2 regions of the Methylophilus sp. Q8 genome follow, and region 2 is predicted to be linked to the other one. Evidence: riboswitches for the same ligand, from Rfam matches in the RefSeq annotation. Region 2 holds a riboswitch; the other holds the start of a gene.
What was found. A riboswitch is a leader RNA that binds a small molecule or an ion and turns the genes downstream of it on or off. The one in region 2 is predicted to bind thiamine pyrophosphate.

Region 1: another riboswitch for thiamine pyrophosphate. It lies ahead of thiC (phosphomethylpyrimidine synthase ThiC); the one in region 2 lies ahead of GQ52_RS13550 (TonB-dependent receptor).

The regions. Positions count from the first base shown of each region.
Region 1 covers NZ_JUHE01000001.1:873,836-888,625, forward strand. Annotated here, with positions in the region: gene GQ52_RS04310 (efflux RND transporter periplasmic adaptor subunit) at 1-161, opposite strand, end outside; gene GQ52_RS04315 (efflux transporter outer membrane subunit) at 187-1,602, opposite strand; gene GQ52_RS04320 (TetR/AcrR family transcriptional regulator) at 1,589-2,236, opposite strand; gene GQ52_RS04325 (YaeQ family protein) at 2,441-2,980, shown strand; gene GQ52_RS04330 (hypothetical protein) at 3,027-3,542, opposite strand; gene GQ52_RS04335 (hypothetical protein) at 3,667-5,322, opposite strand; gene GQ52_RS04340 (hypothetical protein) at 5,421-6,269, opposite strand; gene thiC (phosphomethylpyrimidine synthase ThiC) at 6,437-8,317, opposite strand; TPP riboswitch at 8,349-8,461, opposite strand; gene GQ52_RS04350 (hypothetical protein) at 8,613-9,023, shown strand; gene GQ52_RS04355 (PAS domain S-box protein) at 9,221-12,925, shown strand; gene GQ52_RS04360 (two-component system response regulator) at 12,922-13,920, shown strand; gene gatB (Asp-tRNA(Asn)/Glu-tRNA(Gln) amidotransferase subunit GatB) at 13,966-14,790, opposite strand, start outside.
Region 2 covers NZ_JUHE01000001.1:2,864,640-2,879,429, reverse strand. Annotated here, with positions in the region: gene radA (DNA repair protein RadA) at 1-529, shown strand, start outside; gene GQ52_RS13595 (hypothetical protein) at 641-925, opposite strand; gene GQ52_RS13590 (hypothetical protein) at 1,195-1,479, shown strand; gene hpnE (hydroxysqualene dehydroxylase HpnE) at 1,483-2,796, opposite strand; gene hpnD (presqualene diphosphate synthase HpnD) at 2,793-3,635, opposite strand; gene hpnC (squalene synthase HpnC) at 3,632-4,501, opposite strand; gene GQ52_RS13570 (S-methyl-5'-thioinosine phosphorylase) at 4,587-5,342, shown strand; gene def (peptide deformylase) at 5,357-5,890, shown strand; tRNA gene GQ52_RS13560 (tRNA-Ser) at 5,916-6,005, shown strand; gene GQ52_RS13555 (cupin domain-containing protein) at 6,076-6,351, shown strand; TPP riboswitch at 6,539-6,642, shown strand; gene GQ52_RS13550 (TonB-dependent receptor) at 6,741-8,831, shown strand; gene GQ52_RS13545 (YkoF family thiamine/hydroxymethylpyrimidine-binding protein) at 8,875-9,135, shown strand; gene pnuC (nicotinamide riboside transporter PnuC) at 9,170-9,781, shown strand; gene GQ52_RS13535 (phosphotransferase) at 9,815-10,687, opposite strand; gene GQ52_RS13530 (bifunctional diguanylate cyclase/phosphodiesterase) at 10,793-13,381, opposite strand; gene GQ52_RS13525 (cupin domain-containing protein) at 13,725-13,997, shown strand; gene GQ52_RS13520 ([protein-PII] uridylyltransferase) at 14,007-14,790, opposite strand, start outside.

The sequences.
Region 1 (14,790 bases), 2.0 Mb from region 2:
GCCGGTTGATTGGTAGCCGTGCTGCCTACAGGCTGCCGGTTACCGCGTTTTTCGGCCAGCTCCGCCTGATGTAAGGGATGCTGCCAGAACCACACGCTAATGCCAACCAGCAACGCTGAAATGATTAGAAACTTGGTTTTTTTTGTCAGTTTATTTGCCATGATGCTTACCTTTTCTCCATGGGTTTCAGTGGAGGTTTAACTGTTTTTGTGTTTCCAGCCAATCGCCGCCAAAGGCTTTATACAAGGCGATCCACTGTAATACCCGATTCTTTTGCTGCGTAATCACATTGAGTTCAGCGTTGATTTTTTGGCGGCGCGCGTCTTCCAGCGACAGCAAATCCAGGCCGCCAGACCTCCAGTTGATTTCAGCCGCTTTAAAATATTGCTGATATTGCTGCGCACTGGCTTGCTCAGACTGCGCTCGTCGCGTTGCACTATCCAGATTGACCAGCGCTTGCTCGACCTCTTTCACGGCACTGCGCACATCCTGTTTGTAGGTTGCCAGCAAACTGTCGAAATTGGCACGCGCTTCAGCCAGGTCTGCACGTAACGTACCGCCGTCAAAAATCGGCAATTTAAGCGTCGGGCCATAAGACCATGAATCCGTCCGCGTGACCGTGCCGTTAAAATTCGTCCGGCGGTAACCAATAGAGCCTGTCAGACTCAAGCTTGGATACATTTGTGCCTTAGAGACGCCAATATTGGCGCTAGCTTCAGCCAGGTTGCGCTCGTCAATCGCCAAGTCCGGGCGACGGGTCAGCAGATTTGCTGGTAACGCGCTCACATCAAACATCGCTGGCTCCGGCATCCCTTTGCCTTTAGCGAGTAAATCGCGCAAGGCAGGTTCTGGCAGATTAGTGAGCTCAACCAATGCTTTGATTAGACCATCACATTCCGCTTGTTGGCCATCCAGCGTCGACTCGCTGGCGCGCGTAGCCGCCTCTGCCAGCGCCAGGTCAGACGGGGCAGAAAAGCCTGCCTTGGCTGAAATGCCTGTCAAACGCGCGGTCTCATGACGCGAATCGTAAGCCTGTTGCAACGCCTGCACTGAGGCTTGGCAAGCACGATAATTGACATAGTTATTAGCGACTTCCGCCGCCAAGGTCAGGCGTGCATCGTGCCAGGCAATTTTTTTCGATTCGAGCTGGGCTTTGGCCGCCTGCTTGGCCGCTTTCACTTTACCAAACAGGTCGATCTCCCAACTGGCATCCAGCGACACGGAATCGATTTCTATGGTGCTGGAGGGGAAAGCCGCATTACCGCCACCGCCTTTGCTCTTGGTGACGCTGCCAGTGCTGGTTAAATCCGGAATACCTTGCGCACGTGCGGATAGTACGTTGGCGCGCGCCACACGGATATTGGCCAGCGCGATCTCCAGCGAAGGACTTTCTTTTTGCGCCTCACCCAGTAGTTGGTTGAGCACCGGGTCGTTAAATTGTGCCCACCAGTCTGTTAATGCAGCCACGCTGCCACTGTGCGGCAAAGGGGCTTGCCACTGCTCGGCAGTGACTGGTTTTGGGCGAATATATTCGTCAATCACCGAGCAACTCGCCAGCGGCAAACACAGCAACAGCCAATACCAGTGTTTATGACGCTGCATGACCCGGCTCCATTCCCTCTAATCCACGTAAAAATAAATTCACCACAAATGCCAGATGCGCTTCTGCATCCCAGTCTGGTTCCAGCACACCAAACAACGCTTTGGTTCGCGGCGCTGCAATTAACAACTCACAATATGACTCCGCCGCTCGCATAAAATCCTGGGCGGGTAACTCACCGCGTGCCGCGTAAAAACGGAACACATCCGCCAGCATCTGATGGATGCGCTGCGGCCCGACTGTTTTCATCGCACGTGACAATTCAGGAATATGCGCCGCCTCGGAAATCCCGATACGGAAAAATGACAGCATGCGCGGCTCCATCACGCGGTTGAGCGCAAAGCGGCCAATATCGGTCAGTACCTGCTGCAATGACTGGTTAGGCAGGTCCTCTACCTTCACCATGGCAGACACATCCTGCTCGACCATATGCCTGATCGCTGCAATCAGCAACTCGTATTTATTACTGAAGCGCTCATAGATGGTCCGCGTCGAGACCCCACACACAGAGGCAATATGCGCCACACTGGTTTGCGTCACGCCTTCTGTCATGAACAGTGCTAACGCCTGCTCCAGCAGCAAGATATGACGCTCCTGTTCAGTGCCTGATTTTGGACGGCCGACTTTGGTTTTCATTGGTGACGCATCCAGGAGATTGGGGGATGAAAGTGCTTGCATGAAATAAAAATAAAACGTTTCATTTTTATTTTACATGGGCAGCTTAAAGAAGCAAGCAATTTGTTGTAGCCTGGCAGATACATACGTCGCCAGCCCCATGTGTACGCGCATGTTTGCTATACTCGCAGCACTTTTACTTTTATCGCTCAAGCCCACTGACGCATGGCACTGAAATCCACCATTTATAAAATCGATGTCAATATTGCAGACATGGATCGGCACTATTACCAGCAACATCATCTTACGCTGGCCAAACACCCGTCCGAGACCGATGAACGCTTGATGGTGCGCCTGCTGGCCTTCGCACTATATGCAGAGGAAACACTGCTGTTTGGCAAAGGCCTGAGCGAAGACGATGAACCCGACCTCTGGCAAAAAGACCTGACGGGAGCGATTGAACGCTGGATTTGCGTCGGTTTGCCTGATGAGCGCGACATCCGCAAAGCCTGCGGTCGGTCAGCGCAGGTAGTGCAAGTGCTCTATGGCGGCAGAACGGCAGACATGTGGTGGGATCAGAACCATAAAGCGGTGCTCAAGCACGATAATGTGACCGTGATTAACCTGCCCGAAACTGAGCAATTGGCGGCCGCTGCTGCGCGCGGGCTCACCATCAGCTTTACCATCCAGGACCGGCAAATCCTGGTCAGTCATGAAGGTGGCAGTTTTGAAATCAGCCCAATATGGCTAAAAGAAGCCCGTTAAATACAAAAGCCAGCATTGCTGGCTTTTGTATTTCATCAGTCGATGTTTACGGAAAGAGCCGATGCTCTGCTGGCCAGACACCGCTATACATAGCCTCCGGGTGATGTCGCATCAGCCGCTGACGCACCTCACTCAACCGGCGCAAGGGCACAGACACGATCATCAAGATATTACCCTGCTCAATTTGGGCAGAATATGCCTTGATCCGGTAACTGGGCGCGGCTGTCGCCACCGTCGCTGCCCAGGCAGCACATGACAAGGCACCCAACACCATGCAATACGGGATCACCATCAACGTGACCTCACCAAACCACCAGGGCACCAAATAAGCCAGCATGCCGCCAAACAGCCCGAACACGGCACCAAACACAAACCCCGCCAGCGCACTGTAAACCACATCAGATTTTTCCACAGCGTTGGCTTTAGGCAAGTTACCCAGGGTCTGCTCATTTTTTGCATGAAAGTGAATATGATCTTCATCAATGCGTTCCAGAAGCAACTCATTCATCATGGCTTGCGCACTTCTAATATTGGGTAAAACAAAATAGAGCCTGCGTCTCATGTCGTTCTCCTATCAATATTGCCAGTATTTCGCTGGTTTTGGTTTGATAGTGTTTAAGCGCAAAGATTCACTTTTTAACAACTGTTGGACTTGGCAGCATGGTCATCCATCTTAGAGCATCGCTTTATCGATCATCCAGCTTACCGACCCAGACACTGCGCAGCTTGGCCAATTTATAGCGCAAGCCTGCGCCCTCGTTGGAAAGCGCATCCAGAAACAATGACAGCCGCCTGGATTTAATGACGGTGTAAAACGTGAGCAAGCTGACCGGAATAAACACAACCGAGAAATAAGCCAGTTTCTCCAGCGTGCTGGATTGCGTAAGATCAATCAAGTTCATACCCAGTAAACCTGTGGTCATGGTGCCAATCAGGCCCAGAATCGTCACTACGGTCAGGCGGACGACGGTGTCTGCCTGACGCTTGATTTCCTCACCTTCCAGATACTCGGCCATGTCCATAATGCGGCGGCGGGTTTTTTCAAACAGGCTCACAGAATCCAGCTGTTTCAGCATCAGTGAAAACAGGTCTTTAGCCACAGCCTGGTCTGAGACGTTTTCAAACCAATAGCGATGCGTAAAACGTAAAAACACCGCAGTAGCATTACGGATACGGTTGCGGAAGTTTTTCACCGAATCTTCGCTCTGGATATCCAGGCGGCTAATAGCTTGTACCATGCGGTCTGACAACATCAGCAAAGCGGCTTTTTGAAAATGTGCGATTAAAAACAGCAGGAAATACTGGTTCTGGTAATGGCGCTTGATACCGGTCCGCTCATTGGTAAATACGCGGTGCTGATGACTGCCGACCACCACAAAATTTTGCCCGGTACACATAATGCGGGTAGTACTCCACGGGTCTTGCCGCGCTTCGTCCCAATAGCGGTCATAGCAATTATGCTTTTCGAATTCCTGCAAAAAGTGTTCGGTAAATGGCAGGGTTTCCGAATGCCAGGGCTGACACACCAGACCAAGGCGAATCAGGTCGCCCCGACTCAGCTGGCTGACATCGTCAAACGACAGGTAGGCCATCAAGGGCATGCGCTGGTACTCAATTTCACGGTAGCGTAAGGCTCCGGCCTGGTCGGAATAATGGGGCACCAAAGGATGCAGCAACGCCAGCCAGTGCAATGACACGCAAGGCACATGGTTTTCTTTCACATAAGAGAGATAACGCGCTTTGTCTTCATAATCGGAGCGCGCAAGCACTTGGCCCTGCTGATCCAGCCATTCAATCAACTGGGCACAGTGACCGCCTTCGCCCGTATCATCCCAATAGTTAGGGTAAGTCCGGCCCAGGCGGTACATCACCTCCATGGCAGATTTCAATGGCAGGTCTTTACCTGTCACCTCAAATGCCAGCATGGCGACATCAATATCAAAAAAGAAATACAACTCGACGTGAGACACCCGCAGGACGATGGGCTCAGGCTCGCCATGCAGGGTAATACGCACCTGGTGAATATCGCTACGCGTGAAAATATGGATGGGCGACTCACCATAGCCGCCAGACTCACGACCATGTTTGCCTTCACCATATAAAAAGCGCTGGGCAAACGGCAAAAACGTCACAAACTCCTGATAGCGTGCTTCGCTCAAATACGGAGAAGCCTGCAGAAACTCGTCTTTTATCTCAACCCAGGGCGAGTCAGGCGCGGCTTTTAGCAGTTGCCAGGGGCAATGCACCTCGCCAGCACTGTGCTGGTCGGTCATCAACTGTATCGGCCACAACAATGTCTGCCGGAAGTCTCGTACGATACTGCTTTGCAGGTTGTCCGCCATGATGGATGCCCTTTAGCCGCTTGAGTAGATGGTGGACTATAACGCGGGTTGCTATGACAGAATCAGGGAATAAACGCCGCAAATACCTGCCAAATAATTCATCCGCAATGCCGGTATAAGTCCATCATGGTGCGCCCGGCATTCACCAGCTCATACACCAGCGTGCCTGCACCAGTAAATACAACGAGCAATACCGTCGCCAATACCACCTTACCGGTACTGAGTGCATGGCCTTGCAGATACAGCGCCCATAGCCGACCTGACCAGATCAGCAGAATAAGCAATGCCAGCAATTGCAGTCCGGCCGCCAGCTTAAACAAGGGCCGGCCGGTTGCCTGCAGATAAATGGCCTGCAACGCCGCCAGCTGAGATTGTAGTTGTGTGCCCAGCTGCGCATTGGGACTCACGTCACCCGTCTGGGCATTGGTCGCGCAAAGCACGCCTTGCTCCAGCAAGGGCTTGAGGTCTGCCATACCTTTTTCTAGCGCGATCCACGATTTTGCGGTCACCGGGTCAGCCAGGCTGATATTGGTGAGCGAGGCAGCAAGCACCTGTATCACCAGCATGACGCCGCAAGCCGCACACATCACCCCGAAAAAGCGCTGAAAACCACTTTGCACCCCCGCGACTTTAGCCGCCAGATAAGCCAGCGCCAACAAACCCAATAATTCGAACAATAAACGCACTGCCGCCAGCGCATGCGCGGCCATGCCTGCTTCATCACTGGCCAATTGCACAGGATTGGTCATTTCGGGAAACACCACCGCCAGCACAACCGCAATGGTGAATGAGAGTAACAAAAATGCAATCGACTGCTCCAGTCTGGTTTTGGCATCGTCAGTCTGCAGATGGTCACGCACCAGTTGCTTTGGCTGCGTCAGCATCTGGGTAAAACTACCCAAATAAGCAGGTAATTCTTTCAGCACATTATCCAGAATAGACGACATGGCACACCCCTTTGGCATAGATAGACAAACCTTAACACCGTTACCGTGACTGATGTTGTGCCCGAGGCACTTTGCAGAAAACAGGCCGCATATTGTCTGGCACGTGTCGCAAATAGCCATAAAAAAAGCCAGCATCGCTGCTGGCTTTTAAGCGCTAATCAGACAGGTTACACCTTCTGATAAACCTCGCTCCCTTTTTTCACGAATTCAATCGCTTTTTCCTGCATACCTTTTTGCAGGGCGGCTTGTTCATCAACCCCCAGCTTATCCGCATAATCACGGACGTCTTGTGTGATCTTCATCGAGCAGAAATGTGGGCCGCACATGGAGCAGAAGTGGGCTTGCTTTGCGCCCTCTTGTGGCAAGGTTTCATCGTGGAATTCCTTGGCTTTTTCCGGATCCAGGCCGAGGTTAAACTGGTCTTCCCAGCGGAATTCGAAACGTGCTTTTGATAAAGCGTTGTCACGAATTTGTGCGCCTGGGTGGCCTTTTGCCAGGTCTGCAGCGTGCGCAGCAATTTTGTAGGTAATGATACCTACGCGTACGTCCTCTTTGTCTGGCAAGCCCAAGTGCTCTTTCGGGGTGACGTAGCACAGCATGGCACAGCCGTACCAGCCGATCATGGCCGCGCCGATACCGGAAGTGATGTGGTCATAACCTGGTGCAATGTCGGTAGTTAAAGGCCCCAATGTGTAGAACGGAGCTTCACCACAGTGTTCCAGTTGCAGATCCATGTTCTCTTTGATCAAGTGCATAGGCACGTGACCTGGGCCTTCGATCATACATTGCACATCGTGCTTCCAGGCGATTTGCGTCAGTTCGCCCAAGGTTTTGAGTTCTGCAAATTGCGCTTCATCGTTAGCATCGTAGATAGAGCCAGGACGCAAGCCATCACCCAGTGAGAAGGACACATCGTACTGCTTCATGATCTCGCAGATATCTTCGAAGTGCGTATACAGGAAGGATTCTTGGTGATGCGCCAAACACCATTTCGCCATAATCGAACCACCGCGTGACACGATGCCGGTCATGCGTTTTGCCGTCATTGGGATATAGGCCAGGCGTACACCAGCGTGAATAGTGAAATAATCCACGCCCTGCTCGGCTTGCTCAATCAATGTATCGCGGAAGATTTCCCAGGTCAGGTCTTCAGCCTTGCCGTTTACTTTTTCCAGTGCCTGGTAGATAGGCACGGTACCGATTGGCACTGGTGAGTTACGGATAATCCACTCACGGGTTTCGTGGATGTTTTTACCGGTAGAAAGATCCATTACGGTATCGCCGCCCCAACGCGTGCCCCATACCATTTTCTCTACTTCTTCAGAGATCGAAGAACCGAGGGCTGAGTTACCGATGTTGGCGTTGATTTTGACCAGGAAGTTACGGCCAATAATCATCGGCTCGATTTCAGGGTGGTTGATGTTGGCTGGGATAATGGCGCGGCCACGGGCCACTTCGTCACGCACAAACTCTGGCGTAATCACGGCTGGAATGCTGGCGCCATAATTCTGGCCAGGATGCTGTGTTTGCAGCAATTCGCTCATATTTTCACGGCGCTGGTTTTCGCGGATGGCGATAAACTCCATCTCCGGCGTAATGATGCCTTTACGCGCATAGTGCATCTGGCTCACGTTCTGGCCAGCCTTTGCCCGCAATGGTTTGCGGTGCAGGTTAAAACGCATTTCTGCCAACTGTGGATCTACCAGGCGCTGATGACCGAACTCAGAGGTCGGGCCATCCAGTTGCTCCACATCGCCACGCTCCATGATCCACTGGGCACGCAGTGCTGGCAAACCATTACGGATATCAATCTCGACCGTCGGGTCAGTGTAAGGGCCTGAAGTGTCGTAGACCACGACTGGTGGATTGGTGTCACCGCCAAAACTGGACGGTGTATCACTCAATGAAATTTCACGGAATGGCACCTGGATATCAGGGCGGGAACCTTCAATGTAGATTTTGCGCGATTTGGCAAACGGTTTGGTAGCAGCTTCGTCAACTTTGGCATCAGCGTTGACGAACTTGATATTTTTATCAATAGCGTTCATTGGCATCCTTAAAAGAAAAAGACGTAAGGATGCATGTGAAGGTTTGCATTCCCTACGGTGGTATTAACCACATCAGGTTCGAAGGGTAACTCTCACTGCAAAACTTTCAATAAATGAAGGATTTACAGACCCCTAGCAACGGACGAATTGTGCGCGAAAACACCTGATAACGCAAGCAAAACAAAGTTTTGCAACTGCCTGCCATTGACAAATAGACAGACCTGTCTACAATCATGTCACCCGACTATAAAAACATACGGGATTTATTTCAATCAGGAACTCAGGAGAGATCACAATGGAAGCTTTACTCATAGGGGCCGTGGCCTGTACTACCGCTTTAATTCTGTCAGCATGGTTGATGACATTCGCGCGCTGGTTTCCCATCAAAGGCATAGATGGCGACTTTCTGGTCGATTACAAAACCATGATCCGCGCCCACGTTGACTATGCCTTAATGGCCTTGTTTAACCTGGGATTTTTTGGGGCGGCCAAAGCGGCAGGCGTTGAGTTGCACTATTTTGCCTGTGTTTGCGTAGCGATTGGTGGCTTTACTAACCCGACCGTGTTTGTGATTGCGGCGTTTGACCCGGACTTCTGGAGCAAAACCAAGTGGAAAGTATTTTCCGCCATCAGCTTCGTCATCACCACCGTCGGTTTTATGACCATTTGCTACCAGTTGATTTGCCACGCGCTTTGCACGCACTAGCATGGATTGCTTTGCGCCAAAAAACCCTGCTTCGGCAGGGTTTTTCAATCAGGCTGATCGCAATATCAATCAAAACGAGCAGTAATTTAAAAAACTAAGCACCGAACCTGCAATTATTCCGCCATTTACTGCAGACCTGTACCCGCTAGACTATACGTGGGAAGTAGTCAAACAGGGACTCACAAGGCAAATCAAGCATGGATTGGTACGGTATTTTCTTTTTCAGAGCAGGCTCTCCAACCGCCCTGCTCTATGGCAGCTATGATGATTGGCTGGTGGTGTTATCGGCCGTGGTTGCCATTGGCTCCTCTATTCTTGCTCTGCAATTAACGCGCCTGTCACAAAAACAGACGTCTGTGGTTTCACGCCGGTTTTCGATTATCGCCAGCTCAGTATCATTAGGTGCCGGCATCTGGGCCATGCACTTTATTGGCATGCTGGCCTATCAAATCTGCACGCCGGTTTCTTACTATCCGGATGCCACCCTGGTCTCCATGATGCCAGGCATCCTGGCATCACACTACGCGCTGAGCCTGATGTCTGAAAACCAGATTGATTATCGCAAGCTGCTTAAAGGCGGATTTGCCGTCGGTGCAGGCATTGGTGCCATGCATTACATCGGCATGCTCGCCATGCGTATGGAGCCTGTGCTCAAGTTTGACCTGGTATGGGTATTGGTTTCAGTGGTGGTCGCCGTGGCCTTATCCACACTGTCACTATGGACAGGCATCTTTCTAAACCAGAAAGGCAAAATCCCGCCCAAAGTGAGCATCATCCTGGGCGGCGTGCTGATGGGCAGCGCCATCACCGCCATGCACTATACCGGCATGGCGTCTGCGCGCTTTCTGGGTGAAGCGAAACCCGGCTTTAACCCGGATGACAACCAATCCATCACCATGGCGCTAGGCATTACGCTGGTCACTATCCTCATCGGCATCATCGCCACGGCGATTAACGCCCTGATACGCTACCGGCAAATGCTGGCGACCATCCAGGCCAGTGAAACACGCTTGTCGACCATTCTGGATACAGCCGTAGACGGCATCGTCACCATCAATACCACCGGCGAAATGATCGCCTGCAATGACGCCGTCGAAAAACTATTCGGCTGGACCAAAGCAGAAATGAAAGGCAAAAATATTTCCCTGCTGATGCCAGAACCGGACAGTTCCAATCACCTTTATTACCTGAAAAATTACCAGGCGACGGGCCAGGCAAAAATCATGGGCGAAGGCCGCGATCTGGATGCCATGCGCAAAGATGGCTCAACCTTTCCGATTCGACTGGCGATTGGTGAAGTCAAGCTTGCCAATGAAACCTTATATGTGGGCTTCATTACCGACCTCAGCCACCGCAAAGCGATTGAAGAGGCGGTGCGCGAAAAAGACCAGCAGATTCGGTCCATGATGAACAACATTCCAGGCGTGACTTTCCGCGTCAGCCTGGCGGGCGACTGGAGCATACAACTGATCAGCGACGCCGTGCTACAAATGACAGGCTGGCCCGCCCAAGATTTTCTCATCGGGCAATTACGCTTTTCGCCCTTGATGCATCCTGACGATATCGCACGTGTGCGCCCGATTGCAGCAAAAGCCATTGCCAAGCTTGAAAGCTTTGAAGTGGAGTTCAGGATCACGGATCGCAACGGTAATGAAAAATGGGTATCAGCATTCGCTTCACCGCTGCTGAATAAAGACGGCATGCCATATGCCATGGATGGCGTCTTGCTGGACATCACCGAGTCCAAGCAGAAAAACGCCGAATTTGAAGGCATAGTCAACGCAATCAATTACTCCACCAGCGTGGCCGAATTTACCATTGATGGCTTTGTTATTTCGGCCAACCAGAACTTTCTTGACCTGCTGGGCTACCAGGCGGAAGACATCGAAGGCCGCCATCATTCTATTTTCTGCCCGCCTGATTTTGCCCTGACCGATACCTACCAGAAGAAATGGTCATCCTTGCGCCGGGGTGAGTTCGTGCATGGCGAGTTTTTGCGTTACGGCAAAGCAGGCAAGCAAATCTGGATCAATGCCTCTTACAGCCCGGTGCGTGATGTAGACGGCAAGGTCGTTAAAGTGTTGATGTTTATGATGGATATCAGCGAACGCAAGCAAATGGAACAAGAAATGCGGCAGGCAAAAGAAACTGCCGAGCAAGCAGCCAACGCCAAAAGTACATTTCTTGCCAATATGAGCCATGAGATTCGCACACCGATGAACTCTATTATCGGCTTTAGCGAATTGTTGCTGGATACCCCCATGCAACCGGAACAGCGCAACTATTTATCAACCATCAGCCAGTCAGCCAAGTCTTTGCTGCACTTGCTCAATGACATCCTGGATAGCGCCAAGCTGGAAAAAGGCATGCTGGAACTGGAAATGCTGGATTTCTCCATGCGCGAAATGGTCGATAGCCTGATTTCCTCACTCTGGTTGCAGGCACGTAAAAAGCAGCTGGACCTGAAGCTGAACTTAGCCCCCGAAACAGCTGGCTACTATATCGGCGCCGAACACCGCATTCGCCAGGTGCTGACCAACCTGCTGGGCAATGCCATCAAATTCACCGAGACCGGCCATGTTGAACTCAATGTGCACCTGACACCGCAAGGTGAAGTGCAGTTTGACATCATTGATACCGGCATTGGTATTGATGAAGACCGGCTGGATGTGATTTTTGAACCATTTACCCAAGCGGACGCTTCGATGAGCCGACGCTTTGGCGGCACCGGCCTGGGCACCACCATTAGCAAACAATTGGTAGAGTTAATGGGCGGCCGCATTACCGCCAGCAGCAAAATTGGCAACGGCAGCTGTTTTTCAGTGATTTTGCCGCTCACAGAAGGCCGCGCGCCAGAAAACTCAGCACAAAATAATGCGTTAGCATTGACCTTGCCCGCACTGAAAATTCTGGCTGCAGATGATATTGAGCAAAACCGCAGGCTATTAAACATTGTGCTGGAAAAACAAGGCCATCAACTCACACTGGCCAGCAATGGCCAGGAAGTCGTCGACGCCTGGCAAACCCAGCCGTACGACGTGATTTTGATGGATGTCCAAATGCCTGTCATGGATGGCCTCAGCGCCAGCATGCATATACGCGCATTAGAGCAAAAATCCGGCAGGGCCAGAACGCCGATTATTGCGCTGACAGCTAGCGTGCTTGATCAGGACCGGGTAGCCGCCGCCGAAGCCGGCATGGATGGCTTTGCGTCCAAACCGATTGAACTGCCATTATTACTGGCAGAAATTCAGCGCGTATTACAACTGGAACCTGTGGTAATGACCACCGACACCACCCCATCCATACCCGCAACGACGCATTTCGACCTGAAAAAAGGTATCCAGTTGTGGGGTGACCAGCAAACTTACCTGCATGAAATCAATATTTATATACAAGAGTCACGCAAGCACATCACTACCCTTAAGCACGCAATCGCAACGCAGGATTACGCCACGGTGAAGCAACTCGCGCATGCTAATAAAGGTGTCAGCGCCAATCTCGCCCTAAGCAATATTCAGGAGAGCTATCACGCACTGGAACAAGTGAGCGAGGATCAGTGGCACACCTGCCCTGCACTGGTGACTCAGTTGCAAACACACGTACAGTCACTGCATGCGTCCATCACGCCCTTGCTATTGCAGCAGGCAGTGACCGCCTCTACGCATGAGACTCAACTGCCAGCCGCGCAACTATTAGGCTGGCTGCAAGAACTACGTACACTGATCGTCATGAATGAGCTGGATGATGCGCTCGTCAGCAAACTCGTTCAGCACGCCCCTGCGGCGTGGCGCCAGGCCTTGAATACCATTGCGCAGTTATTGAATGACTTTGACTTTGAGCAAGCGACCGTGCATATTGACCAGCTACTGGCAATCCAGACCCAGGAGACTTCCTCATGATGGACAACACCGCGCAACAAGCAAAAATTCTGATTGTTGACGATGAACCACTTAACCTTAAAGTGTTGAAGCAGGTGCTACAGGACAATTACCGTTTGAGTTTTGCCAAAAACGGTATGGACGCATTGGAGTTGGTCAAAAAAGAAAGACCCGGCCTAATTTTGCTGGATGTGATGATGCCAGGCATGACTGGCTTCGAAGTCTGTAGACAGCTCAAAAGCGACCCCGAAACCAACACCATCCCGGTCATTTTTGTCACCGCATTGGCAGAAGAGGCCGATGAGTCTGAAGGCTTTGCCGCAGGCGGTGTGGATTACATCAATAAACCGATTTCACCCGCCCTGGTGCGAGCACGCGTCAAAACGCACTTATCACTGGTGCATATCGACGAACTGAAACGCACCCACCTGGAACTGATCCAGCGTTTAGGCCGCGCTGCCGAGTTCAAGGATAATGAAACCGGCATGCATGTCATGCGTATGAGTCATGTGTCTGGCAGGCTGGCCTTGCAAATGGGTATGGATCCGCATTTCTCCGAACAATTGATCCATGCCGCGCCCATGCATGACATCGGCAAAATTGGCATTCCTGACCATGTATTGCTCAAACCAGGAAAATTGAACGATGAAGAACTGGAGTTAATGCGGAAGCACCCGGAAATGGGTGCAAAAATCCTCGATAACTCCACATCACCCCTGATCAAGCTGGCACACTCCGTCGCCCTTTACCACCATGAAAAATGGGATGGCAGCGGTTATCCGTTCGGCTTAAAAGGGGAGGCTATTCCGGTGGAGGCTCGCATTGTGGCGGTGGCTGACGTATTTGATGCCTTACTCAACAAGCGCCCCTACAAAGAGGCCTGGCCTGTGGAAGATGCCATTGCAGAAATTGAAGCCAATCGTGGCAAGCACTTTGACCCGGCTGTCGTCGACGCCATGTTGCAGTGCCTGCCAGATTTGATTGCCATTAATAACAACTGGCTTGAAGAAGAATAAGGTCCGTCAATATTATCCTGCCATACCACAGCAGGATAATCCGCTTTAGCCCAGTTTAGCCTTAAGCAGTTCGTTGACCTGGGTCGGATTGGCCTTGCCTTTGGAGGCTTTCATACATTGACCAACAAGCGCATTAAAAGCTTTTTCTTTACCGGCTTTGTATTCATCCACCATCGCCTGGTTAGCGGCCAGTACTTCATTGATAATCGCCTCTATGGCGCCAGTATCAGAGACCTGCTTGAGGCCCTTGGCCTCAATAATGGCATCTACTTCGCCCTCGCCGGCCCACAAACCTTCAAACACCTGCTTGGCGGCATTGTTAGAGATAGTGTTATCAGCAATACGCTTGAGTAAAGCAGCCAGCTGCACAGCAGACAGCGGGCTATCAGCAATGGCTTTTTCTTCGGCATTCAGCCTGGCTGACAACGCGCCCATCACCCAGTTAGCGGCCTGTTTAGGCTCAGCACCAGCATTGACCACAGCAACGAAATAATCGGCCAGACTGCGTGAGGCAGTGAGGGTGCTGGCATCATAACTGGAAAGTTGGTATTCACTGCTGAAGCGCGCTTGCAAGGCTTGTGGCAGTTCTGGCATCTCGGCCTTCACACGTGCCTTATCTGCTTCGGTGACTTCCAGCGGCAATAAGTCAGGGTCTGGGAAGTAACGGTAATCGTTGGCTTCTTCCTTGCTACGCATGGCACGCGTTTCACCCGTATCCGGGTTAAACAGCACGGTTGCCTGCTGGATGGTGCCGCCATCTTCCAGCGTCTCAATTTGCCATTGTGTCTCGTACTCGATTGCCTGCTGCATAAACTTGAACGAATTGAGGTTCTTGATTTCGCGACGGGTACCTAATTTCTCAGTGCCTTT
Region 2 (14,790 bases):
AGCCTTGTTTTTATCGCATCATGAGTCGCCGGTGCCTGGCTCTTGTATTACTGTCACCCAAGAGGGCACGCGTCCTTTGCTGGTTGAAATTCAGGCGCTGGTAGATACCGCACATGCACCTAATCCCAAACGCCTGTGTGTCGGCCTGGAGCAAAACCGCCTGGCTATGCTGCTGGCGGTATTACATAGGCACGCAGGTGTGGCCTGTTTCGACCAGGATGTATTTATCAACGCGGTCGGTGGCGTCAAAATCAGTGAACCTGCCGTTGACCTGGCGGTATTGCTGGCCATTGTCTCTTCACTTAAAAACAAGCCCTTGGCCAATAAGCTGATTGTGTTTGGTGAGGTCGGTCTGGCAGGGGAGGTGCGCCCGGTGCAACGTGGGCAAGAGCGCCTGAAAGAGGCGGCCAAGCTGGGATTTACGCATGCGATTATCCCCAAAGCCAATGCCCCCAAAGGCGGTGTGGCCGGTTTGCATATTGATGCGGTGGACCGGTTAGAGCAAGCGATAGACGTGCTGCGCGCATAAAAAAATGGCAACGACTGCCGGGAATGCAATCGTTGCCAGAGAGTGAGGCTGCCCAGAAGAGGGAGGACAGCCACAGGGAAGCGGTTGTGAGCCTGTATTTAGGCTAAATCATTAAAAAAACTCAGTTTGTTTCGGATTGTCAGTTTTTAACTTTTGGGCATTCTTCGCCGTTTTATCCATCACATTTACTTCTACACGCGTTAATGTCGCCTGGCATGCGCGTAGCGCCTGGTCATCACTGGCTAATCTGACACATTCCACCTGTTTAGCCAGTTGTTTAATAATGCGTTGTTTGTTATCCATCAATTCAGCATAGCTTTCTGTAGATGGCATAGCTGATGCAAAAATCGAGATGTTGACGAGCAAACCTGTGGTCATCACGGTGGCGTATTTCACGGTGATTGCCTTTCTGCGATGAACGATGCATGCAGTATAAAAAACGGGGGCGGGATTGTCAGTTACAAACGGGTGGGGTTTTGTAGCAATTTGTAGCGACTTCGATACAGGGAAAAGCTATCCATGTTTTGCGCCACTGTGCGGCCATTTAGTCACAAAAACTTCATGCAACTATTCGCAACAGGTGCTTGCCCAAACTGGGTGTCTCTTATCACATGGGTGTGACAATAAGATGACACTGAATAAAAAATACATCAGGAGCAAAAATAATGAAAAAAATCATTTTTCTTTTACCACTGATCGTGTCTGCATGTGCCAGCGTGACTCCTCACCAATATACGACGCAACAAGGCAAGATGGGCTATACACTGACGTGCAGCGAGTTCAATACGACATGGGAGCAGTGCCAGTCCAAGGCGGGTGCGTTATGTTCACAGGGTTATGAGGTGGACAAACAGTTGTCTTTTAAAGAGAGTTTTCCTGATAGCGGGGATGGTATTTACCGGCCAGCGAATAATCACCTCGCGGTCGTGTGCAAAGATTCGGCAGGTTAACCGTTATACGCCGCTTATGATCGCCTGCGCGGCCGCAAAGCCGCTGGTGACCGCACCCTCAATGGTGGCCGGGTAGGGCCCGGCGATATAGTCACCGGCCAGAAATACTTGCGGGTTAGAGGTGAGCGTCGCAGGGCGTGGCAAGTCTGGTGTACAGCTAAAAGTGGCGCGCTTTTCGGTGATGATTTGCGACCACTGGGGTTGCGTAGGCAGTGACATCTGATAAGCAGATAGCGCCTGGTTGATTTCATCAATACATTGCTTCACCAAGGCGGCTTTATCGGCGATGAGTGGCGGATGCGCACTGATGACTACAGCGAGTAATCCTGGCTGATCGCAACATTGTCCGCGGTCAAATACCCATTGTGCCAGGCCATGGCATAAGCCCATGATGGGGTGAGGCAAGCGCGTTTCGACGCCGTATTGCAGGTAAATCGTGGTAATTGGCTGATAGTCGAATGCCGGGCTGGATGTCAGTTCACCGACGATGGTTTTGAGTTGATGCGGGCCTGCTGCAATAATCACATTGTCGAATGTTTCTGCGCCTGTCGCTGTCGATACCTCACAGCTGTCTTCCTTGGACTGTATCGCGATGACAGGGGTGCGTAGCCTGACATCACCACCCAATGTTTTAATCCGCTGTAGCAATGGCTGTATCAATGCAGTGGATAAAGCGCTTTTTACCACCAGAAAGTCACTGTCCTGGCGATGGTGTTGGAAGCTATCGCGTAGCACATTGAGAAAAGTTTGTGCGCTGGCCAGGGTAATCGGTGTATTCAGCGCCGCCAAACAGAGAGGCTCCCACAAAGTGCTAATCGCGAAAGATGTTTGCTGACCTTCCGTCAGCAAGGCGGCAACGGTGCAATCATGAGGCAGTGCAAATGCCTGTTGCTTGAGTTGCTGCATCCAGCAGATCGCGCGCCACTTGCTCTGCCAATCCAATCCTCGCGCACTGAGTAAGCCCCATAATAAATGTAGCGGGGCAGGGAGCCATGTGGGCGTGACCAATGACATGCGCTGAGCACCATTGTGCATATGCAGGGCCAGTGGCAGGCGCATAAACACTTGTTCTGCCTCTATGTTGGCCTCTTGCAGCAAAGTCAGCGTAGCGCGATAAGCGCCTATACACAGGTGTTGGCCGTTATCCAAGGTGGTGGCGTCATGAGCGACGCCACGTGCACGGCCGCCTGCTTGTGGCGCGGCTTCAAACACACACACCTGGTAGCCATGTTGCAACAGCCTGAGTGCTGCAGACACGCCAGCCAGCCCGGCACCGATGATCGCAATTTTACGGTGAGTAGACGCGGTAGCGATCATGCTTTGCGATAGTTAAACCATGCGCCCAGCGCCAGTTTGAGCTTTCTGAAGGGGGGCAGCACCACTTTATGCGTCAGCACCAGGTTGGGCTCAGGTTTAATTTCCTGCAACAGCGCGCGGTAAATAGCGGCCATCATGAGTCCCGGCAATTGCGGTTTGGTATCAGCCTTGGGGAGTTGGCTCAGCGCTTTGTCATAGAACATTTCCGCGCGTTCAATTTGCTTAAGCAGCAACGCCTGTGTTTGTGGCGAAGCTTGACTGTTGAGTAACTGATCTTCAGTCACGCCGGCACGCTCCAGCTCATCGAGGGGAATATAAATACGGCCGCGTCGGGCGTCTTCACCGACATCGCGAATGATATTGGTCAGCTGAAATGCCATGCCCAGGTCATGCGCATATTCCAGCGTTGCCTGCTCTTTGTAGCCAAAAATTTGTGCAGAAAGTAGCCCGACCACGCTGGCAACCCGGTAGCAATACAAGGCCAGTTGTTCAAAGTCGGCATAACGGTTGTATTGCGTGTCCATTTGCATGCCATCGATGATTTCAACGAAATGCGCTTCTTGCAAATGAAAAGTATTGACCACCGGTTTTAAGGCCTGGGTGACCGGGTGCTGCGGGGTTTCATGAAACAGTCTATGGATTTCCTGTTTCCACCAGGCGAGTTTTGTTTGGGCGATCTGGTAATCGGTGCATTCATCCACCACATCATCCACTTCGCGACAGAACGCATACAGCGCGGTCATGGCATCGCGCCGGTCTTTCGGTAAAAACATAAAACTCAGCGTGAAACTGGAGCCACTTTCACGGGTTTTTTGTTGGCAATATTGTTGCGGTGTCATTGTTTAAACAGGGCTTTCAGCAAAATCAGCAGCCAGTCATAGGCTTTCAGGGTTGGGCGATGATGATAGATATCGCCACGGCAGGATTTTAATTTATGTAGGATACGTTCGCCACCTGCAATCATCATGCGCAACTCAAAACCGATGCGGCCTGGCAAGGCGCGACCTAGTGGTTTCCCGGCTAGCAGCATGGTTTCTGCGCGCATCACATTGTGCATGAAAAAAGCTTGCCAGGGCGCATCCACACGCTGTTGACGTAAATCCTGCTCACTGATGCCTGCGGCCTGCATCTCGTCCAGACTCAGGTAAATGCGCCCAACCGCACCGTGTTTTTGCAGATCTGGTGCGATGTCCTGATAAAAATTAATCAGTTGCAAGGCGCTGCAAATCTGGTCAGACCACAGCCGGTGTTGAGGCGTATCGCTGCCATATAGTTGCAACATCAAGCGGCCTACCGGGTTGGCCGAGCGGCGGCAGTAGTCCAGCACCTCATCAACATTGGCATAGCGGGTTTTAACCACGTCCTGTTTAAAAGCATCTATCAGGTCTAGCAATAATTGCACGTCCAGTTTGTGGGTGTTAACCACTTGCTGCAAGGCGATAAATAAGGGCTTAGCTGGCTTGATATAGGCCTGGATCAGCAATAACTCGTCTTCATACGCTTGCAATGCTTGCAGCCGTGACGCTTCAGTCGCATCGCCTTCATCAGCAATATCATCTGCTTCACGCGCGAACTGGTAAATCACCGTGACTGCATGACGCAAATGCGCGGGTAACAGCAGGGAGGCAACCGGGAAGTTTTCGTAGTGCGTTTGCGCCAGCGTCAGGCTGGGAGATGGCTCGGCTGGCTTGGAAAAGGCTTGCATGGCTTAAGTATGCCATAAATCCGTGATACGCTTACGCCTTGCAGATGAACAAGTCTAAAGAGAAATCAAAGTTGGGGATGACAGGATGTTAGGCATTATTGGCGGTACCGGATTGACCGCGCTGGATAATTTAAATATTTCGAAACGCTTGATCGTACGTACACCGTATGGCGAACCTTCACAGCCATTGGTGTTTGGCGAGATAAATGGCAAAGAAGTGGTGTTTCTGGCGCGTCATGGTGGCGGTCATACCATTCCACCGCATGCGGTGAATTACCGGGCGAATATCTGGGCGCTGCATTCTGTTGGTGTACGCAACTTGCTGGCGGTCGCTACCGTCGGTGGCATCGCTCGCAACCTGATCCCGGGTGATATCGTGTTGCCGAACCAGATTCTGGATTATACCTATGGCCGCAGTAACACTTATCACGATGGCATTGAGCTGCCTGTGCGCCATATCGACTTTACCCAGCCGTATTCACAGGCCATGCGCGAGCGCTGCCTGCAAGCGGCGGCTGATGTCGGCTATAGCGTGGTGGATGGCGGTGTCTATGCGTGCGTACAGGGGCCACGCCTGGAAACGGCAGCTGAGATCAACCGCTACGAGCACGATGGTGCCACTGTTGTTGGCATGACCGGTATGCCGGAGGCGGTCTTGGCACGCGAACTTGGCTTGGCTTATGCTGCCATTTGTCCGGTGGCAAACTTTGCCGCTGGCCGTGGTGATAGTGCGCAATCTATCCAGTTTGAACAAGTGATGCCGTTGTTGCAGCAAACCATGGATAAAGTACGCACAGTGATTGCGCATTATTTGGCTGATAACGACTGTTCGATAGCGTAGGGGAGGAGACAACGATGGCGGTGAAACCGGTATTGCGTATGGGCGAGCCACTGTTATATCGCGTCGCAGATAAAGTCACCCAGTTTGATACGCCTGAGTTGCATGCGCTGATTCAGGACATGCACGACACCATGGCGCAGATGAATGGGGCAGGCATCGCCGCACCACAAATTGGCGTCAGCATGCAGGTGGTGATGTTTGGCGTCGGCGCGAATCCGCGTTATCCGGATGCGGAAGAGGTCCCGTTCACTATTCTGATTAATCCTGAATTGACCCCGGTCGACCAAACTGAAGAAGAGGGCTGGGAAGGCTGCCTGTCTGTCCCCGGCATGCGCGGTGTGGTACCACGTTACCAGCATCTGCATTATCGCGGTTTTGATCCGCAAGGTAACGTGATTGACCGTACCGTGAGCGGCTTTCATGCGCGTGTCGTCCAGCATGAGTGTGACCACTTGTTTGGCATACTTTACCCCATGCGTATCCGTGATCTGACAAAATTTGGCTTTAATGATGTACTTTTTCCTGGAATAACGCTTCCAGATGACTGATTGTTTGCTATAATGCCGACTTTCCGGAAGAGTGGCAGAGCGGTTTAATGCTACAGTCTTGAAAACTGTCGAGGGTTCACGCCCTCCGTGAGTTCGAATCTCACCTCTTCCGCCAGACATGTCATGCCGCAGTTTTTGCGGCATTTCTATTTGCAGGTTTTAATTACTCAATTTAAGGAATCGTCATGACTCAAATCATCATCGACCATAACCCATCAGAAGAGAAGCTGAAAGAACTGGGCGTAAAAAGCTGGAACACATGGGATTGCGCACCTTCAAAATTCCCTTTGGATTTCACAGCGACTGAAAAAGCCTACGTGTTAGAAGGCGAATTCAAAGTGACTCCACAAGGTGGCGACACTGTAACGATCAAGGCTGGTGACTATGTTGAGTTTCCAAAAGGCTTGAAATCCCAGTGGGAAGTAGTTAAGCAATTGAAAAAACACTACAAACATTTCTAATTGATTTGTTGTAGCTAGTATTCAATAAAAAACCCTGCAATGCAGGGTTTTTTGTTTTTAGAACACTGCGATTTAAAGCTGGAATCATTAAACTTTGCAAATTGTGCTTTAAATTCAAACACCATTCAACATCGCTCTCTAGCCAAGTTGTTGATATTAAAATACAATCTCACCCTGATTGAAAAATCAAAACGCCTTGGGGTGGCTAACGCCTGAGATCTCGCGCAAGTGAGAAACCCAATGAACCTGACCCAGATAATGCTGGCGTAGGGACAGGCAGAGCCTCTACAACGCAAATGTTTTTGGTTTGTTGTTTCATCAACACACCTACTCACGTCCTTGTCACTCTCCCCCTGTCCTTTTTATGTATCTTGATAGAAAGGATTACCTTGAAACCGATTACAAAACCATTACCCCTCATCGGGCTGTTACTGACCATGCCTGCGTTGGGTGTAGAAGATGACAACAAAGCCGTTGAACTCTCGGAAGTTGTGGTCAGCGCAGACTTTCGCCCCAGTACCGCACAAAAAACAGCTGTCAGCCTGACCGAAATTGACAAAGAAACCATAGAGTCACGTGGCGCGCAACACTTGGAAGAAGTGCTTAACTTGGCACCCAACGTTGGTTTTGCCAGTGGCGCTTCTCGGGGGCAGTTTTTTCAAATACGCGGCATGGGTGAAGACAGTCAGTATTCATCTCCAATAAACCCTTCAGTTGGGCTGATTATCGATGGAATAGACTTTAGTCGTATTGGCGGTGCCGCAACGCTGTTTGATATTGATTCGGTAGAGATTTTACGTGGTCCACAGGGCACCAAATTTGGTAATAATGGCTTAGCAGGCACCATTAATTTGCGTAGTAAAGAGCCTACCAAAGACTTTAAGATGCACTTTGAGACTGCCGCTGGTAATTATGATACGCAAAATGTTGGTTTTGCTGTTGGCGGCGCTATAAAAGATGATACCTTGTTGGGAAGACTTGCCGTTTACAACCATCAATCAGATGGTTATGTTAAGAATGTATATTTAGGTCGCGATGATACCCAAGACCAAAACGAGCTGACGCTACGTGGCAAGTTAAAATGGCTAGCTACCGAAAACTTAACTGTAGATTTGACCTATCTGCATTTAAACATTCGCAATGGCTATGATGCTTTTACATTGGATAATAGCGGCAAAACAAGATCTAATCAGCCAGGTTCTGATAATCAAGAAACTAATGCGCTAGCGTTAAAAGCTAATTGGCAAGCGTCTGATGCAGTGATTATTCAATCACAAGTCAATTACCTTCATTCAGACGTACTATACAGCTACGATGCAGATTGGACCGCTGTACCGCCGGATTATTTTGAGAGTTTTAACCGAAAACGTGAGAACTACTCTTTTGATGTTCGTGCGCTCTCTGATAAACCAGGTCGAATCTTTGGCGGGACCACAGATTGGACAGTCGGTTTATTTCATTATAACCAAAAAGAAAACTTTCAAATCAATTCCAATTATTATGCTGACCCCAACTCGGGCGGCCATTATGAAACCAACAATACTGCGCTTTATGGTCAACTAGATACTTATTTGACCGAAAAATTAACGTTGACCAATGGTCTGCGTCTTGAGCATTTCAAAGCCACTTTATCTGATGCAACAGGTTACGATGATGCCTATAACCTAGTGAATATCGATAACACTTCTGTTGCTGAAAATCTATTCGGTGGAAAAATTGGATTGAACTATCAAGCCAATCAAGACCATTTGCTTTACACAACATTGTCGCGTGGCTTTAAAGCTGGTGGTGTTAATAATGATGGCCGACTGAACAGTGAGCAACGCAATATCAAGCAGGAATATAACATCAGTCTCGAGACGGGTATTAAATCCAGTTGGTTTAACAAAACGTTGATTACAACATTATCTGTGTTTCGCACAGAGCGAAATGATGCCCAGATCAAGTCTTCCAAGGCTCTTGGTAGTGGCCCATTCCTAGAATATATTAACAATGCTTCAAATGCGACTCATCAAGGCTTGGAAGCGAGTTTCGATTGGTTTGCAACTGACAAACTACGCATCCTGGGATCATTGGGTCTACTGGATGCCAAGTTTAGAAACCATATCGCAAACGGAGTGAGTTTCGATGGTCGCCAAGTATCAAACGCTCCCAGATACACATTTAACTTGGGTTCTGAGTTCTATGCGAATGAAAACTTGACGTTGCGCGCGAATGTAGAAGGAAAAGACGAGTTTTATTTTTCAGACAGTCATAATGCAAAATCTAATGCTTATGCGCTTGTGAATGCAAGCCTCGATTATAAGCATGACAAACATTGGAAGGTCAGCGGTTGGGTACGGAATTTATTTGACAAAGAGTATGCCGCTCGAGGATTTTACTTTCCTAACAACCCAGCGAATAACTACACGGTTAATGAAAAATATATTCAATACGGTCAACCACGCGTAGCCGGTATTACCGTCAGTTATGATTACTAAAATGTTGCCAGAGCAAGAGCTCGCCTGATGAAAGGAGCGCTAAATGCGTATTTCAGTCGATATTAGTTTGTACCCTTTAACCGAGGGCTATGTAGAACCCATTCTTGAGTTCATAAATAAGCTCGAAGCCAATGAACATCTGGTCGTCAAGCGTAATAGCCTGGCGACGCAGGTGTTTGGCGAGTATCGCGACGTGATGGATTGCCTGGATGCTGAAATGGAGGCGGTGTTTAATGCGTTGCCGCACAGTGTATTTGTGATGAAGTTTATTGGTACAGACAGGGCCGATGTGGTTGATGTATAGACCTTCTCATTAATCTCTTGCGTGTTTATCGATCATGAACCAAGATAATTTCCAGCCCATCCTGACTGCATTTCAACAAATGTCCAATTGGGAAATCGCCGCGGCTTTGATGGGCGTGGCCTATATTTTGCTGGCGGCAAAAGAGTCACAATGGTGTTGGCTGTTTGCCTTCTTCAGTACTCTGGTATACACCATGCTGTTTTGGGAAGGTCAGCTTCCCATGCAAGCGCTGCTGAATTTTTACTATATTGGCATGGCGATTTATGGTTTTTGGGCATGGCATAAACATGGTGCTAAAACTGATACATTACAGATCAGCCGTTGGCCATGGCTTTGGCATGTTGGTTTTATTGCTGTAGGAGTTGTTGTGAGTGCTTTGGTCAGTGCCTATTTGCAAAAAACCGGACAATCGCAAAGCCCGATGTTAGATGCTTATACGACGGTTTTTTCTGTGATGAACACCTGGCTGATTGCCAGGAAGGTATTGGAAAACTGGCTATATTGGGCGGTGATTGATGGTGCTGCCACGCTCTTGTATGTGCAAACAGGCTATTACGCTACGGCGGCTTTATTTGTGCTGAATACGATTCTGGCGATTGTCGGTTTTATCAGCTGGGTGAAGCTTTATCGGCAACAAAAAGCTTAAACACCCATCATGATGGTAAACGGATTGCAGCATTTATATTTGCTGCATCCATTTTGCCAAATCAGTCTCACCTAATATATTCATCAAAAACAACAGCAACTGATAGCAGCATTTGTATGCTCCATGCTCGGGCCAGTTGTGTGTTTGAATATAGTGCCGTTTGAATAAAGCCAACTGCGTGGGTGTTAATGCATATTCAAGCAGCACTAGATCCAGCGCGCGTGGTGCGATGAAAAATGCATCCAGATCAATCAAAGCCAAATCATTGGTGCCTGAACGGAATTGATCCCAACGTAAATCCAGCATCATCGGCACGAATTCGGTTTCGCGGATATTTTCTGCGTTGGCTAATACTTCAGCCAATAACGTTTTATCAATCGGCGTGCCTTGTTGTTTGGCCAGACAAGTAATTGTTTGGTGCAAACGGCCGGACCATTCAATGGCAGGCAACTTTGGCGCATGCAGCTGGCCCCAGCTGGTGTAAGTGCATTGATGCAGTTTTACAATATGCTCGGCTAACTGTATTACCCAATCATCAGCAATAAGTTCAGCATCTAAATCCTTGCCGGCTAAAAAACGGGTAAGCACAAATCGTTGAGCATTGGCGGCGACAAAACCAGGCACTGTCAGTGCACCGTTTTTCTGCAAAAAATGATGCGTTAGATGGATATCGCCCAGGCTGTCAGGGAAGTTGGCTGCAAATAAATGGTTTGCACCTAGCCAGAAGTGAGAGCTTCTAATGGTCGCTTCATGACACACTTTCAGCACCATTTCGCCATCCGTCGTTTGGCAATAAAACAGCTGGTGCGTGCTATCCTCAAACTTGGCTTGGATGGGATTAGGCTCGGCAACCAGTGTAGGCAAACTGGCTTGTTCGGCGGGAGTGAGTAGGGGATAGGTAAACATTTAAGCGAGTCATTTTAAATCATCAGACGGTTTAAATCATCTGATCATCGTGATTCGCCTATCTCCTGAAGGTCGCAGCCGTGACAGGGCAGTAAGGTGAGACCTTTAGCCTAAATCAATCAGTAACTTCTCGAATGCATCCGCTGGCATTGGTTTGGCGAATAAATAGCCCTGACCAAAGTCGCAATGTATTTCTTGCAGCAAATGCAATTGCGCCTCAGTTTCTATGCCTTCCGCAATGACTTTAATCTTCAGTCTATGCGCCATCTCAATAATGGCTTCACAAATCGCCAGTTCGCTGGAGTCTGGCGCCAGGTTGGCCGTGAATGAACGATCAATCTTCAAATAGTCGACGTTGAATTTTTTCAGGTAGGATAAAGAAGAGTAACCGGTGCCAAAGTCATCAATGGCGATATGAATGCCGGCATTGTGAAATCCCATCAGTTTCTCTTCAATATTGCCGACCAGGTCCATCAGCACGCCTTCGGTAATTTCAATCACGACGCACTTGGTCGGGAAGTGAATATGATCCAGCAGACTAATCCAGTTATGCATCATTTCTTCATTCGCTTTGAATTGCACCGGCGATTTATTGACGGCAATTTCAAAGTCGCGCCCCAGCAGTTGTTTAAATCTGGCGCCTTGTTTGACGGCTTCTATAAATACCCAGTTACCAATTTCATGGATAGTGCCGTAGTGTTCGCAAATGGGGATAAAAATATCCGGGCTGATATACCCCAGTTCCGGATGTTTCCAGCGTAGCAAAGCTTCTGCTTTATTAATGCGGCCGCTGGAGAGCTCAATAATGGGCTGGTAGTGCACAGAAAACTGTTTGCGTGACAATGCCTGGCGCAAATCGGTAGACAGGCGAATGCGGAAATCTGACTCCTGCTGCATCAGCTTGGTGAAAAAGCGATAGCAGCCACGTCCGGCATTCTTGGCCACATACATGGCCTGGTCTGCGATTTTGAGCAGTTGTTGCGCATCGGTGGCATCTTCAGGGTAAATAGCAATGCCGACACTCGCCGAGATAAAAGCTTCTTTTTTCACCGTGATAAATGGCTCTGACAAGTGATTGATAATGTTTTGTGCAATATGCGCAATCATCATATTGTCGTGGGTATCACTCAGAATCACGGTGAACTCATCGCCGCCGAGGCGGGCGACGGTATCGGATTTGCGCACACAAGCAACGATGCGGGCAGCGGCTTCAATCAGCAACGTGTCGCCGACATTGTGGCCGTGCGTATCATTAATCTCTTTAAAGCGGTCGAGATCAATGAAGAGCAGGGCGCATTTCTGGTGTTCCCGTTGCGTCATTTTAAGGGTCTGTTCCAGGCGGTCCTGGAATAATTGCCGGTTAGGCAGCTTGGTCAGCTGGTCAAAATTGGCCTGTTTGAGTATTAACGCCTCTGCATCTTTGATGGCAGAAATATCAGAAAACAGGCCGACGCGTCTATGTACTGCGCCGTCAGCCTGGTAAGAGGTGTTGATCGTTAGCCAGGTAGGGAAAATAGCGCCATTCTTACGTTTGCTCCAGACTTCACCTTGCCATTGCCCACAGGCCTGAATGGCCTGGCTTTGCGCGGCATAAAAAGGGGCATCGTGCTGATCGGAGCGCAAGAGGGTGATGGATTGCCCCTTGATTTCCTCCAGCGCATAGCCCGTCATTTTAGTAAATGCGGGGTTGATCGCCAAAACCGCGCCATAGGCATCTGTGATGGCCATCGCCTCACTGCTGTTGTTATAGACCAGGCCCGCCAGCTTCAGCTCTTCTTCTGCCAGTTTTCTTTCGCTGATGTCTTGCACCGCGCTGATGTAATACAGGGGTTGCTGTTGATCATCGCGTAATAAATGCACTGACAGATTCACCCACACCACTTGCCCCATTTTATGCAGGTAGCGTTTCTCTACAATATATTGGTCAATGTCGCCGTTTAACAAATGCGCAATGGTTTCCGCTTCCTTGATCAGGTCATCAGGTAGCGTAATTTGCTGGTAAGTCATGTGTTGCAACAGGATGTCGTCCTGGCTGTAACCGATGATGCGGCAAAATTCGCGGTTGATTTGCAAAAAGCGGCCAGATAAATCCACTTGTGCAATGCCAATCGCAGCGTGTTCAAACACCGCCCGGAATAAGGCCTCGCTATCCCGCAGTGCTTCCCTGGCCTGGTCTCTTTGCTCGGTGGCCAGGCTGGAGTGGTAAATATGGTAGAGGCTGAGCTGGATGCTGTCGCGGAACTGGCCAATCAGCTCTTTCACCACCTGGTCATAATGGTTTTCCTTGGTGTCCAGAATGCAAATGGTGCCAAACACCTCGCCATTCGGCCAGTTAAGCGGTAACCCATAATAAGAAATCATGCCCAGGGCGACATCTGGATTTTGCTCCCAGCCAGGGCTGGTCAGCGCATTCTGGATCAGCAGTGCCTGGTGATTACTGATCACATTTTCACAATAGAGGCCTGTATTTAAACTGGCATGTTCACCTTGATGATAAACATTACCTTCGCTATGGCTGGATACAAACACTTCTATCTCGTGCGCATGCGCGCGCATGATCAGCGCTGCAGGAATATGGGCAATATAAGCGAGCAAGTCTGTGGTGATTTGCCAGCTCTGCAGTACCTTTTCGGGCACATCAATATCGTCCAGGATGGAATATTGGGGCAAGGCCCCGGATACCTGATTGATCATAACTACCCCCAATACTGTTCGTAGTCATTTTTGTATGGCATGACACACGTCTTTATTCTTTTTCGGCAAGAAACAGGAATTTCTTTACGTGTGTTAATCGCATTATGTGCTTTAGAAATCGCATAATCAATGTGGATTAAGATGGGAGAAGTGAAAAGATTTGATAAGAAATAGTCGCTTTCACTGATTTAAATCAGAGGTCAGACATGTGTTAAAAAGATTGAACTGTGACGCATAATCCGCAAAAATAAGAGCTGGCATGATGTTGCCAGCAAGAAGCTGCAGTGCCATGTATTTTTCCCAAGCATCGTCTGCATGTTTATCCCATGACAAAGGAGCCGCTATGAGCCAGATCAAAGTAGAAAAACCGAGTGCCATGACCCTGGCTGCTTTGGGGGTGAAGCAATGGCCAACCTGGTCGAAAGAAGTGTCGACCTTTACCTGGCAATACAGCAGCACTGAAATTGCCTATATTCTCGAAGGCGAAGTGACGGTGACGCCAGCCAATGGCGCACCGGTGAGTTTTGCGGCAGGGGATCTGGTGACGTTTGCCAGTGGCCTGGATTGCGTGTGGGAAGTAAAAAAACAGCTACGCAAACATTATCATTTTGAGTAGCTTGTTTGCTTAGAGCTCACTCAGGGCCTGTGTGAGCGCGGCAGTTTGTGCGTCGTCTATGGTTTGGCCATGGCAGGCAGAAATCAGGAAACTGTCTTCTACACGGTTGCCCAAGGTGTTGATTTTTGCATTGTGTAGTTCGATGCCATGGTTGAGAAACACCAGCGCCATGCTTGCCAGCAAGCCTGGCCTATCGTTAGCAATAACGTCCAGTTGTTGAAATGCCACCTGGCCTGACGCCGGATGCGCCTCTACCGGGCGCAGGTTGACTTGTGTCGGGATGGGCATGTGTTTGACCTGGCGGCTGACACGTCCGCGTATCGGGTCGGGCATAGCCTGATCACTGAGCAGTTGGTCGTTGAGGCCTTGTTCAATATGCTTAAGCAGTCCGTTATAACTGATCTGGCGTGTGTCTGGTTCCAGCACGATAAAGTTATCCAGCGCGTAGCTATGCGCCGTGGTGTAAATCTTGGCCTGCACAATGTTGTATTGCATGCTGTCAAAAAAGTGGCAGATACGGGCAAAAATCTCTTTTTGGTCGCGACTGTAAATCATGACTTGTATACCGTCACCTTTCGGGCTGAGCCGGGCCCGCACAATCGGTTTTTCAGCACGCAGGTGCGGGATCAGCAAGCGGCTTTGCCAGGCGATTTCGTCACTCTCAAAGCGGCTGAAATAGCCGCTGCCAAAGGCTTGCCACAACGGTTGTACTGAAGCTTCTTTCAGGTTGAAACTACTGAGTTTTTGTAGCACTTCCTGCTTGCGCAAACTCAGTTGCGCTTCGGTATTGAGT